One region of the Roseomonas marmotae genome, then DNA from elsewhere that is predicted to be linked to it. Evidence: predicted binding sites of a transcription regulator. Region 1 holds the regulator's gene; the other holds the start of a gene.

Region 1 (5,609 bases):
GTGCGGGCCATCAATGCCGGGCAGAGCCCGGTGCATGGCATCCCCGATGCCCGGGTGGCCGCCGCCCGCATCGCCGCGCATGGGGATTTCCTGGCGGCGCGGGACTGCGATGCCATCCTGATCTGCGTCCCCACCCCCGTCGGCGCGCATAAGGAGCCGATCCTGGAGCCGGTGCGGCAGACCCTGGCCTCGCTGGCGCCGCATCTGCGCGGCGGCCAGGCCATCGCGCTGGAAAGCACCACCTATCCCGGCACCACCGAGGATTTCGTGCTTCCCGCCCTGGCCGCGGCGGGCCTGCGCGTGGGGGTGGATGCCTTCGCCTGTTACAGCCCGGAGCGCGAGGACCCCGGCAACCCCGACGGCACCTTCGGCCGCGTGCCGAAGCTGGTGGCCGGCGCAACCCCGGCCTGCCTGGAAGTGGCGATGGCGCTCTACGGCGCCGCCACGCCGCATCTCGTGCCGATGACCTCGCTGGCGGCGGCGGAGCTGACGAAACTCTACGAGAACGTCTTCCGCGCCGTGAATATCGGCCTGGTGAACGAGCTGAAGCGCATCAGCCACGCCCTGCATCTCGACGTGCATGAGGTGATCGACGCGGCGCAGACCAAGCCCTTCGGCTTCATGCCCTTCCGGCCCGGCCCAGGGCTCGGCGGCCACTGCATCCCGGTCGATCCCTACTACCTCGCCTGGAAGGCGCGGGAGCTGGGCGTGCCCAGCGACTTCGTGGAACTGGCCGGGCGGGTGAACGACGCCATGCCGCATTACGTGGTGGACCGGCTGCGCGATGCGCTGGAGGCGCGGGGCCGCACCCTGCGCGGCGCCCGCGTGCTGCTGCTGGGCCTGGCCTACAAGCCCGGCGTGCCGGATACGCGGGAAAGCCCGGCGGTGGAGATCTTCCGCCTGCTGGAGGAGCGGCGGGCCGAGGTCGCCTATCACGACCCGCTGGTGCCCTGCTTTCCCGCCACGCGTCGCCTTGGCGGCGGGACGCCGGAGCTGGAGAGCCAGGAGCTGACCGCTGGCCTGCTGGCGGCGCAGGATGCCGTGCTGGTGGTGACGCCGCAGCCCGGCATCGACTTCGCCCTGGTGCGCGCCCACGCCATGCTGGTGGTGGATACGCGCGGGGTCTATCGCGACGCCGCCGTGCGGCTGGAGCCGTTGCAAGTTGAAACCCCCGGTGATTTCCCAACCACCCCTGCCCCGGCCTATCACCGCGTCATCCAGGCCTGAGCCCGCCCCGCGGGGGCGGCGCCGGCCCGACACAGACTGACCGGAGCAATCCGCATTATGACGACCGAGACTACGGCCCGCCCGATCACGCTCTTCGATATGAAGGCGCAGCAGGCGCTGATCCGCGCGGAGATGAACAGCCGGATCGCCAGGGTGCTGGACAGCGGCGCCTTCGTGAACGGCCCCGAGGTGCGGGAGGTCGAGGAGAAGCTGGCCGCCTTCGCCGGCGCGAAGCACGCCGTCGGCGTCTCCTCCGGCACGGATGCGCTGCAGATCGCCATGATGGCCGAGAGGATCGGCCCGGGCGATGCCGTATTCCTGCCCGCCTTCACCTATACCGCCACCGCCGAGGTGCCGCTGGTGCTCGGCGCCACCCCCATCTTCGTGGATGTGGCGGAGGATGGCTTCAATATCGACATCGCTGACCTCAAGCGCCGCATCGCGCTGGTGAAGCAGCAGGGCAGGCTGCGCCCGCGCGCCGTGGTGGGCGTGGACCTCTACGGCCTGCCCGCCGACTGGCCGGCGATCCTGGAGATCTGCCGCGCCGAGGGGATGTTCGCGCTGGATGACGCCGCCCAGGCCTTCGGCGGGGCGCTGGACGGCCGGCGGCTCGGCACCTGGGCCGATGCCACGGCGCTGAGCTTCTATCCGACCAAGACGCTGGGCTGCTACGGCGATGGCGGCGCCATCCTGACCGATGACGCGGACCGGGCGGAGCTGTATCGCTCGCTCCGCACCCATGGCGAGGGCAAGACCCGCTACGAGGTGGAGCGCACCGGCATGAACGGCCGCCTGGATACCCTCCAGGCCGCCATCCTGCTCTGCAAGCTGCCGTTGCTGGAGCAGGAGCTGGCCTCCCGCACCCGCATCGCCGGCTGGTATGCCGAGCGGCTGTCGCAGCATGTCATCACCCCGCGGGAGCGGCCGGGCGCGCAATCCGCCTGGGGCCTCTATACCGTCATCCTCCCCGAGGGCGTGTCGCGGGAGCGGGTGCAGGAGGCGATGAAGGAACGCGGCGTGCCCAGCGCCATCTACTACCCCAAGCCGCTGCACCATCAGCCCGCCTATGCCGGCGCCCATGCGGCCGGGCTGCCGGGCGGGCCGGAACTGGCGGTGAGCGAGAAGCTCTGCGGCCGCGTGCTGTCCCTGCCCATGCATCCCTATCTGGATGAGGGCCAGGTGGCGCGGGTGGCGGAAGCGCTGGTCGCCGGGATCTGAGGCATCGCGGGGGGGCGCCGCGCGCCCCCTGCCCGCCCCGCCGGGCTATTCGCCCAGCAGCAGCAGCCCGCCCCAGGAGAGGCCGAAGATCAGCATGGCGACCGTGGCGGTCGCCAGCCCCGGCGCGCGGGCGGCGCGGTCCAGCATCAGCCCGACCAGCCCCGCCAGCAGCGAGAAGAGGACGAAAGCGGCCAGCAGGCCGTTGAAGGCGGGGATGCTCATGACCCCTCCCGCCTCCGGCGCCGGCGCAGCGCCGCGCGCTCACTGGCCGAGAGCGGCGCGCCGGTGAACCGGGCATCACGTGAGACGCTCAGCGAGGTGCCGGCGAGCTGCGCTTCCGGCTGTGCTCCGCCCGGCGTGGCGGCCGAGGCATCGCGGCTCAGCGGTGGGAAAGCCGCCAGCCAGCCCATCAGGGCGAGGGGCCAGAGGCGATTTGGCGGGGTATCCGTCATGCGACCTCCTGCTCCATCTGCTGGCTGTGCGGTCTCACCAGCTTAGTGCAGCCCTATCGTGGCGAGGGTATGACAAGATGGTGGAAGAATAAGCGTCGCATTGCAGCACGAAGCGGTGAATGCCGGCTGTGCTCTAGCTTGACGCAGCAGGCTCCGCGCCCCTAGCGTTTTCGGTTGTCCTTCTGGGAGTTAGCAACTTTGGGCCCGCCGCCTTTCTCCCGTGCCGGTTTTTCCCGTGGGGCGCTGCCGCGCGACCTGGGTGGTACCGCCATGTTGCCGGGGCTGGACAGCCGGGGTGCCGCCATTCTGCGGCAGGTGGTGGAACTGTATGTCGAGACCGGGGAGCCGGTCGGCTCCCGCACCCTCTCCCGCCGCCTGCCCCAGGCCCTCTCCCCCGCCACCATCCGCAATGCCATGGCGGACCTGGAGGAGGCGGGGCTGCTCTACGCGCCGCATACCTCCGCGGGCCGCCTGCCGACCGAGCAGGGGCTGCGGCTCTTCGTCGACGGCCTGCTGGAATTCGGCGACCTGACGGAGAAGGAGCGCGAGGCCATCGCCCTCCGCTGCGCCGCCTCCGGCCGCAGCTACGAGGAGACGCTGGCCGAGGCCGGGCAGATGCTCTCCGGCCTCGCCGGGGCTGCCGGGCTGGTGGTGGCGCCGAAGAACGAGGCGCCGATCCGGCATATCGAATTCGTCGCCCTCTCCCCGGGCCGGGCGCTGGTGGTGCTGGTCAATGCCCATGGGCAGGTGGAGAACCGCGTCATCGACGTGCCGGCCGGCCTGCCGCCCAGCGCCTTCACCCAGGCCTCCAACTTCCTCAATGCCCGCCTTTCCGGCCGCACGCTGGAGGAAACCCGCTCGCTGGTGGAGCAGGAGATCGAGGCCAACCGCACCGCGCTGGACGCGCTCAGCCAGCAGGTGATCCAGGCGGGCCTCGCCACCTGGTCCGGTGGCGGCGGCTCCCTGATCCTGCGTGGCCAGGCCAAGCTGCTGGAGAACCTGGACCAGCTGGAGCGGGTGCAGGAGATCCAGGCGCTGTTCGAGCGGCTGGAGGCGCAGGAGACCATGCTGCGCCTGCTCGAGCTCTCCCAGCGCGGCCAGGGCGTGCAGATCTTCATCGGCGCGGAAAGCGGGCTTTTCAACAGCGCCGGCCTTTCCATGGTCGTCGCCCCCTTCCGCGACGGGGAGGAGCGGATCGTCGGCGCCATCGGCGTGATTGGCCCCACGCGAATCAATTACGGGCGCGTGATTCCCGTGGTGGATTATACCGCGCAGGTCATCGGCCGGCTGCTCGGCTGACCAACGGAGAGAAACGCGTGTCCCTGACGATCTATGGCGTGCTGCGCTCCCGCGCCTCGCGTCCCATCTGGCTGGCCAAGGAACTGGGGCTGGAATACCGCCATGTGCCCGTCATCCAGGGCTACCGCCTGGCGGATGCCACCAGTGCCGATGCGCCGCTGAACACCGCCTCCCCCGCCTTCCGCGCCGTCAATCCTAATGGGCTGGTGCCGAGCATCGAGGATGACGGCCTCGTGCTGCATGAGAGCATGGCCATCACCCTCTACCTGGCGCGCAAGCATGGCGGGCCCCTCGCCCCGCGCGACCTGGCCGAGGAGGCGCTGGCGACCATGTGGAGCTTCTGGGCCGTGACCTCCGTCGAGGAGCAGGCGCTGTCAATGCGCGCCGGGCCGGAGGCCGTGGCGCGCGTGCTGCCGGGGCTGGACCGCCAGTTCGGCATCCTGGCCGATGCGCTGCGCCAGGGCAGCGGCTGGCTGGTGGGCGGGCGCTTCACGGTGGCCGACCTGAACGTGGCGGAAGTGGTGCGCTACGCCCAGTCCCAGCCGGGCCTTTTCGAGAAGCACCCGGCAGTGCGGGACTGGCTGGCCGCCTGCCATGCCCGGCCCGCCTTCCAGGCGATGTGGGCGGAGCGGGAGGCGGAACCGGCCTGAGCGGCATGCAGGCCGGAGATGGGGCGAAGGCCGGAGAAGGCATTCCCCGGACTCTATCTACGCCGGCGGCCGATGGCCTTTGGCGGCTGCCCTTCCGGCCCTGACACTCAACGCGAAGAAAGAAGATGGGGTCCGGGGAATTCCTTCCCCGGCCTGCCCACCCCTGGATTGGCGGTCCCTCCTAAGGCGCGGGGCGGATGATCACCAGCGAGAAGCCCGCCGCCGCGCCCTCGACCCCGCTCGCGCGCAGGAAGGCCGGGCGCGGCTGCGGCCCGGCCAGAAGGCGGGAACCGAGGCCGCCATCGGCATCGTCGTTCTGGTCCAGCACCTGACCATCGGCGTCCAGCAGCTCCAGCAGCGTATCGGCGCCGTCCTGCAGGTCGAAGGTCAGGGCCAGGGAGGGGCGGCCATCCTGCGGCAGGCCGAAGACCGCCGCCTCCCCCGCCTCAAGCCGCACCGCCACCGCCTCGCCCGGCAGCAGGGTAGGGCGGCGCGCCGCGTCCCCGATGCTGCCGGCCTGACGCACACCCCCGGCGGCGGCCCCGACCGCGCGCACCACCAGGTCGAAGCGCCCCGGGCCGCCGTTCATCGTGCCGGCGCGCAGGAAGGCGGCCCGGCCCGGCGCCTTGGCCGTGGCGATGCGGGAGGCGAGGCCGGAGCCGCCGTCATCATCCTCCAGCAGCACCTCGCCATCCTCGTCCAGCAGCGCCAGCACGGTGTCGGTGCCCTCCTCCAGCCCACGGGTCTGGATGACCAGCGAGGC
Region 2 (5,609 bases), 800 kb from region 1:
GCGCAGAAATCCGATGTGCGGGAGGAGCTGGACCGGCTGGGAGCCCATATCGCCGCCGCCCGCGCCCTGCTGGCGGGTGGCGAGCCGGCGGGGCGGCGCCTGGAATTCCTGACGCAGGAATTCGGGCGCGAAGTGAATACCCTGGGCGCCAAATCGGCCAGCCTGGGGCTGACCAGCCTTTCCCTGGACCTGAAGGCCGCGATCGAGCGGCTGCGCGAGCAGGCGGCGAACGTCGAATGAACCAGAATTCCCGGCGCGGGCTCTGCCTCGTGCTCTCGGCTCCCTCGGGCGCCGGCAAATCCTCGGTCAGCCGCGCGCTGCTGGAGCAGGAGCCGGAACTGCGGCTCTCCGTCAGCGCCACCACCCGCAAGCCCCGGCCCGGCGAGCAGGAAGGGGTGCACTACTTCTTCCACGAGCGGGAGGCGTTCCAGCGCATGATCGCGGCAGATGAGCTGCTGGAGCATGCCGAGGTCTTCGGCCGCTTCTACGGCACGCCGCGCGCGCCGGTGGAGCAGGCCCTGGCGGCGGGGCGGGACGTGCTCTTCGACATCGACTGGCAGGGGCACCGGCTGCTGCGCCAGGCGCTGCCGGGAGATGTGCTCGGCATCTTCCTGCTGCCACCAAGCCTGGTGGAGCTGGAGCGGCGGCTGCATGGGCGCGGCCAGGATTCGGCCGAGGAAATCGCCCGCCGGATGAGCGCCGCCCGGGACGAGATCAGCCATTACGGCGATTTCGACCATGTGCTGGTGAACCACGACTTCCACCGGACGGTGGAGGAGGTGCGCGCCATCCTGCATGCCGGCCGCAGCGCCCGCGCGCGGCAGCCATGGCTTTCGGGTTTCGTCTCCGGACTGCTGGGGGAGTGAGGGCGGCGGTGCCCGCCGCATGAGCGTGCTGCTGCAGATCGTCGTGCCGATCTTCGCGCTGATCGGCATCGGATATCTTTCAGCGAGGCGGCGCTGGATCTCGGAGGAGGGGCTGCGGGGGATGAGCGGCTTCGTCTTCACCCTGGCGCTGCCCTGCCTGCTCTTCAACGGCGCCACCACGCCGCATGCCGGCGGCGGCGGCACCGCCCTGGCCTTCTTCGCCGGCTGCCTGGCCACCTATGCCCTGGCCATGCTGCTCGCGCGGGGGGTGCTGGGCATGAAGCTCGGGGAGGCCGGGACCTTCGGCCTGAACGCCTCCTTCGGCAATACCGGCATGATCGGCGTGCCGCTGGTGCTGGTGGCCTTTGGGCACGCGGGGCTGGCGCAGCTGCTGGCCATCATCGGGCTGCATTCGCTGATCCTGCTGCCGATCGGCACCGTCATCGGCGAGGTCGCCCATGGCGGACGGGCGCCGGTCCTGAAGATCCTGCGCGCCACCATCGTCTCGGTGCTGCGGAACCCCATCGTCATCTCGGTGCTCGCGGGCTTCATCGTCTATCAGGGCGGTATCCCCGTGCCGGAGATGCTGCGCTACTTCCTGAAGATGGTGGGGGATGCGGCCGTCCCGGCGGCGCTCTTCTGCCTGGGCGCGACGCTGGTGGCCTTCGACGCGCGGCGGGACTGGCCCTCGGCGCTGCTCTGCTCCGGGCTGAAGCTGCTGCTGATGCCGCTGCTGGTCTGGCTGGCGGGGCTGGCCATCGGCCTCCCGCCGCTGCAGATGGCGGTGGCGTTGATCGCCGCCGCCATGCCGACCGGGGCCAATGCCTTCTTCCTCTCCCGCCGCTATGCCGCGGGGGCGGAACGCTCGGGCGCCACGGTGCTGCTCTCGACCCTGTTGTCGATGGCCACGGTCACGGCGCTGCTGGTCCTGCTGGAGGCAGGCTGAAGGGCTGCGCCCGATTCGGATTCAGTGCAGGCGGAACTCGCCATCGGCGTAGCGGAACTCCGCCGGGCGGCTGAGGGCAGCCGAGGCGACTCGCACCGAATGCAGCGGACCGTGGATGTCGCGCCGCCAGAATTCCAGGAATCGGTGCAGCTCGGGGAAGCCGGGGGCTTGGTCCAGCTTCTGCCAGATGAAGCTCTGCAACAGGCCGGGGTGGTCCGGCAGGTGGTAGAGGATATGCGCGGTGGTCAGCCGCCAGTCGGGAATGCGTACGAAGGAATCGATGTCACGCAGCAGCATGATTCGGATGTCTCCGCGTCCTGTTCAGCCGTCGGCCTTTTCCGCCCAATGCGGGCATCATCGCATGCCCGAAGCGGCGGCTGGAAGAAAAATCCTTTTTTATCAGGATATTAGCACTCAAGTATGGAGAGTGCTGACAAACGCTTGACGTAAGCGGCGGAGCCCCTTAGATCGCTTAGCACTCTCCCGGGGTGAGTGCTGACAGGGCTTGCCGGTCCGGGAGAGTAAACCGTCGCTGGATGCGCCAGATTTAGGGCGTCGAGGAGAGGGCCATGAGCTTCCGTCCACTGCATGACCGCGTTGTCGTTCGCCGGCTGACCGCCGAAGAGAAGACCGCCGGTGGCATCATCATTCCCGACACCGCCAAGGAAAAGCCGCAGGAAGGCGAAGTTGTCGCCGTCGGCTCCGGCGCGCGCAACGAGGCGGGCCAGCTGGTCGCGCTCGACGTGAAGGCGGGCGACCGTGTCCTGTTCGGCAAGTGGTCGGGCACCGAGGTCAAGATCAAGGGCGAAGACCTGTTGATCATGAAGGAATCCGACATCCTGGGCATCCTGGCGGCCTGAACCGGCCCCGCTGCCCGACGATTCCAACAGAACAGACGAGGTAGAAGACAATGGCTGCTAAGGACGTGAAGTTCGGCGCCCCCGCCCGTGAGCGCATGCTGCGCGGCGTGGACATCCTGGCCGACGCCGTGAAGGTGACCCTGGGCCCCAAGGGCCGCAACGTCGTGATCGACAAGTCCTTCGGCGCGCCCCGCATCACCAAGGACGGTGTGACGGTCGCCAAGGAAATCGAGCTGTCCGACAAGTTCGAGAACATGGGCGCGCAGATGGTGCGCGAAGTGGCCTCGAAGCAGAACGACCTGGCCGGCGACGGCACCACCACCGCGACCGTGCTGGCCCAGGCCATCGTGCGCGAGGGTGCCAAGGCCGTGGCCGCCGGCATGAACCCGATGGATCTGAAGCGCGGCGTCGACAAGGCCGTGACGCAGATCGTCGCTGAGCTGCAGGCGAAGTCCCGCAAGATCACCACCTCCGCCGAAGTGGCGCAGGTCGGCACGCTGTCCGCCAATGGCGAGTCCGAGATCGGCCAGATGATCGCGGAAGCGATGGAGAAGGTCGGCAACGAGGGCGTCATCACGGTCGAGGAAGCCAAGGGCATCCAGACCGAGCTGGACGTCGTCGAGGGCATGCAGTTCGACCGCGGCTACGTCTCCCCGTATTTCATCACGAATGCGGAGAAGATGATCGCCGAGCTCGAGAACCCCTACATCCTGATCCACGAGAAGAAGCTGTCCCAGCTGCAGCCGATGCTGCCGCTGCTGGAGACGGTGGTTCAGTCGGGCCGCCCGCTGATCATCGTGGCCGAGGACGTGGAAGGTGAGGCGCTGGCCACCCTGGTGGTCAACAAGCTGCGCGGTGGCCTGAAGATCGCCGCCGTGAAGGCCCCGGGCTTCGGTGACCGCCGCAAGGCGATGCTGGAAGACATCGCGATCCTGACCGGTGGCCAGGTCATCAGCGAGGATCTCGGCATCAAGCTCGAGACCGTGACGCTCGCCATGCTCGGCCAGGCCAAGATGGTCCGGATCGAGAAGGAGAACACCACGATCGTCGACGGTGCCGGCGAGAAGGCCGACATCCAGGGCCGCGTGGAGCAGATCAAGGCGCAGATCGAGGAGACCACCTCGGACTACGACCGTGAGAAGCTGCAGGAGCGCCTGGCGAAGCTGGCTGGCGGCGTGGCCGTCATCCGCGTCGGCGGCTCCACCGAGGTCGAGGTGAAGGAGCGCAAGGACCGCGTCGACGACGCGCTGCATGCGACCCGCGCCGCGGTCGAGGAAGGCATCGTTCCCGGTGGTGGCGTGGCCCTGCTGCGCGCTTCCCTGAAGCTGTCCGACCTCAAGGGCCTGAACAACGACGAGCAGGTCGGCATCGAGATCGTGCGCCGCGCGATCCAGACGCCGCTGAAGCAGATCGCTGAGAACGCGGGCAAGGACGGCGCCGTGATCGCCGGTGAAGTCCTGCGCGACGACACCTACGAGTATGGCTACGACGCCCAGCTCGACGAGTACAAGGACCTGGTGGCCGCCGGCATCATCGACCCGACCAAGGTCGTCCGCACGGCTCTGCAGGACGCGGCCTCCATCGCGGCCCTGCTGATCACCACCGAGGCGATGATCGCCGAGAAGCCGGCCAAGGCTTCTGCTCCGGCCGGTGGCCCGGGCGGCATGGGCGGCATGGGTGACATGGACTTCTGATCCCTCCGGGGCCGGTATCCGGCCCCGTTCGGAACGGCTGTTCGGGGGAGGGGCGGTCCGCAAGGACCGCCCCTTTTCCTTACGAAAAGATGTTGCATGAAGATAACGTGTTTGCGTTGACACGAGCGAAACGATCTGGCCCACTTCGCTACGCCACCGCTGCTGATCGCCTTGCCGTGCCTCCGGAATCTTCCGGGCGCCCATCAAGAGCCGTGAACCGGATGGGATCTTGAACCTGGCGATGTCCGCCGGGTCCGCCAGAGAGAAGGAGAGCCTCGGACATGGCGATCGGTACCGTGAAGTGGTTCAACGCCACCAAGGGCTTTGGCTTCATTGTCCCGCAAGACGGTGGCAAGGACGTCTTCGTGCACATTACCGCTGTGCAGCGCGCCGGCCTGCAGGGGTTGCAGGAGAATCAGAAGGTCAGCTTTGAGGTGGTGCAGGAGCGCGGCAAGGCCGCAGCCACCAACCTGAAGCCGCTGTAAGCCAAAGAGCTTCAGCGGTGGGGCCAGCATGGCCCCGACTGAACGGCCTGTGCCTTTCCGGCATGGGCCGTTTTTTGTGCTTTTTCGTCAATAAGGAAGAACTTCTGTCTCCGCCCATCAAATAAGGCGGGAAAATGGCAGAACCGAGGCAAAAAAGATTGCTGCGGCGCAACCTCACAGGTTAGTGAGCCCCCGGTCGCTACTACAGCAGAAAGGGGTTCCACCATGGCAATGCGCAGAATCTCTGCTGTGCTCGCCTTGCTTATTCTCCTCTGGTCTCCCGGCGCGATGGCGCGGGGTGAGCAGCAGGGCGATCTGAGCCTGAGTGCCGTCGTCGGCGGTGCTCTGCCTTATTCCACCGGCAAAGGCAGCTATCTGGTGACGCGGCTGATCAGCCCGGGCCACAATGGCCGCCCGATCAACCTGACGGGGCAGTCGCCTTTCGGGCGCGATCTGCGGAACGCCTTCGATGTCAGGCCGCAGATCGGGCTGGGCGGGCGCTATGTCCTGGGTGAGGGTCCGGGCGGCGCCAAGCTGGCGCTGCGTGTCCTGGTCAGCGCCGGCATGAACCGCCCGGAAGGCACGCGCTCGATTGTCGGGATCGCCGGCCTGACCGTCTTATTCTGATTCCCAGCCGATGGCGCGCCGCAGGAAGGCCGCGCCAAGCGCCATGAACTGGGCGGCCTCGGCATTGTCCTTGCCATAGCCATGGCCGCCGGCGGTGGGTTCGTAGAAGCGGGCGTCATATCCCAGCTTCT

Evidence for each region. Region 1 encodes HrcA, which represses chaperone genes, less so after heat shock. Its sites were predicted from a motif close to GTTNGCACTCNCNNNNNGNGAGTGCNAAC; they were not measured.
Region 2: groES (co-chaperone GroES) is a predicted target of HrcA. The motif match lies at 2,284-2,312, and genes of this name have one in related genera.

What each region holds. Positions count from the first base shown of each region.
Region 1 is NZ_CP061091.1:655,796-661,404, reverse strand. It holds gene IAI58_RS03140 (nucleotide sugar dehydrogenase) at 1-1,227, shown strand, start outside; gene IAI58_RS03135 (DegT/DnrJ/EryC1/StrS family aminotransferase) at 1,285-2,445, shown strand; gene IAI58_RS03130 (hypothetical protein) at 2,491-2,667, opposite strand; gene IAI58_RS03125 (hypothetical protein) at 2,664-2,897, opposite strand; gene hrcA (heat-inducible transcriptional repressor HrcA) at 3,168-4,196, shown strand; gene IAI58_RS03115 (glutathione S-transferase family protein) at 4,214-4,846, shown strand; gene IAI58_RS03110 (hypothetical protein) at 5,028-5,609, opposite strand, start outside.
Region 2 is NZ_CP061091.1:1,456,255-1,461,863, forward strand. It holds gene IAI58_RS06905 (YicC/YloC family endoribonuclease) at 1-240, shown strand, start outside; gene gmk (guanylate kinase) at 237-866, shown strand; gene IAI58_RS06915 (AEC family transporter) at 886-1,812, shown strand; gene IAI58_RS06920 (usg protein) at 1,834-2,109, opposite strand; gene groES (co-chaperone GroES) at 2,382-2,672, shown strand; gene groL (chaperonin GroEL) at 2,723-4,366, shown strand; gene IAI58_RS06935 (cold-shock protein) at 4,648-4,851, shown strand; gene IAI58_RS06940 (hypothetical protein) at 5,101-5,478, shown strand; gene IAI58_RS06945 (prolyl oligopeptidase family serine peptidase) at 5,470-5,609, opposite strand, start outside.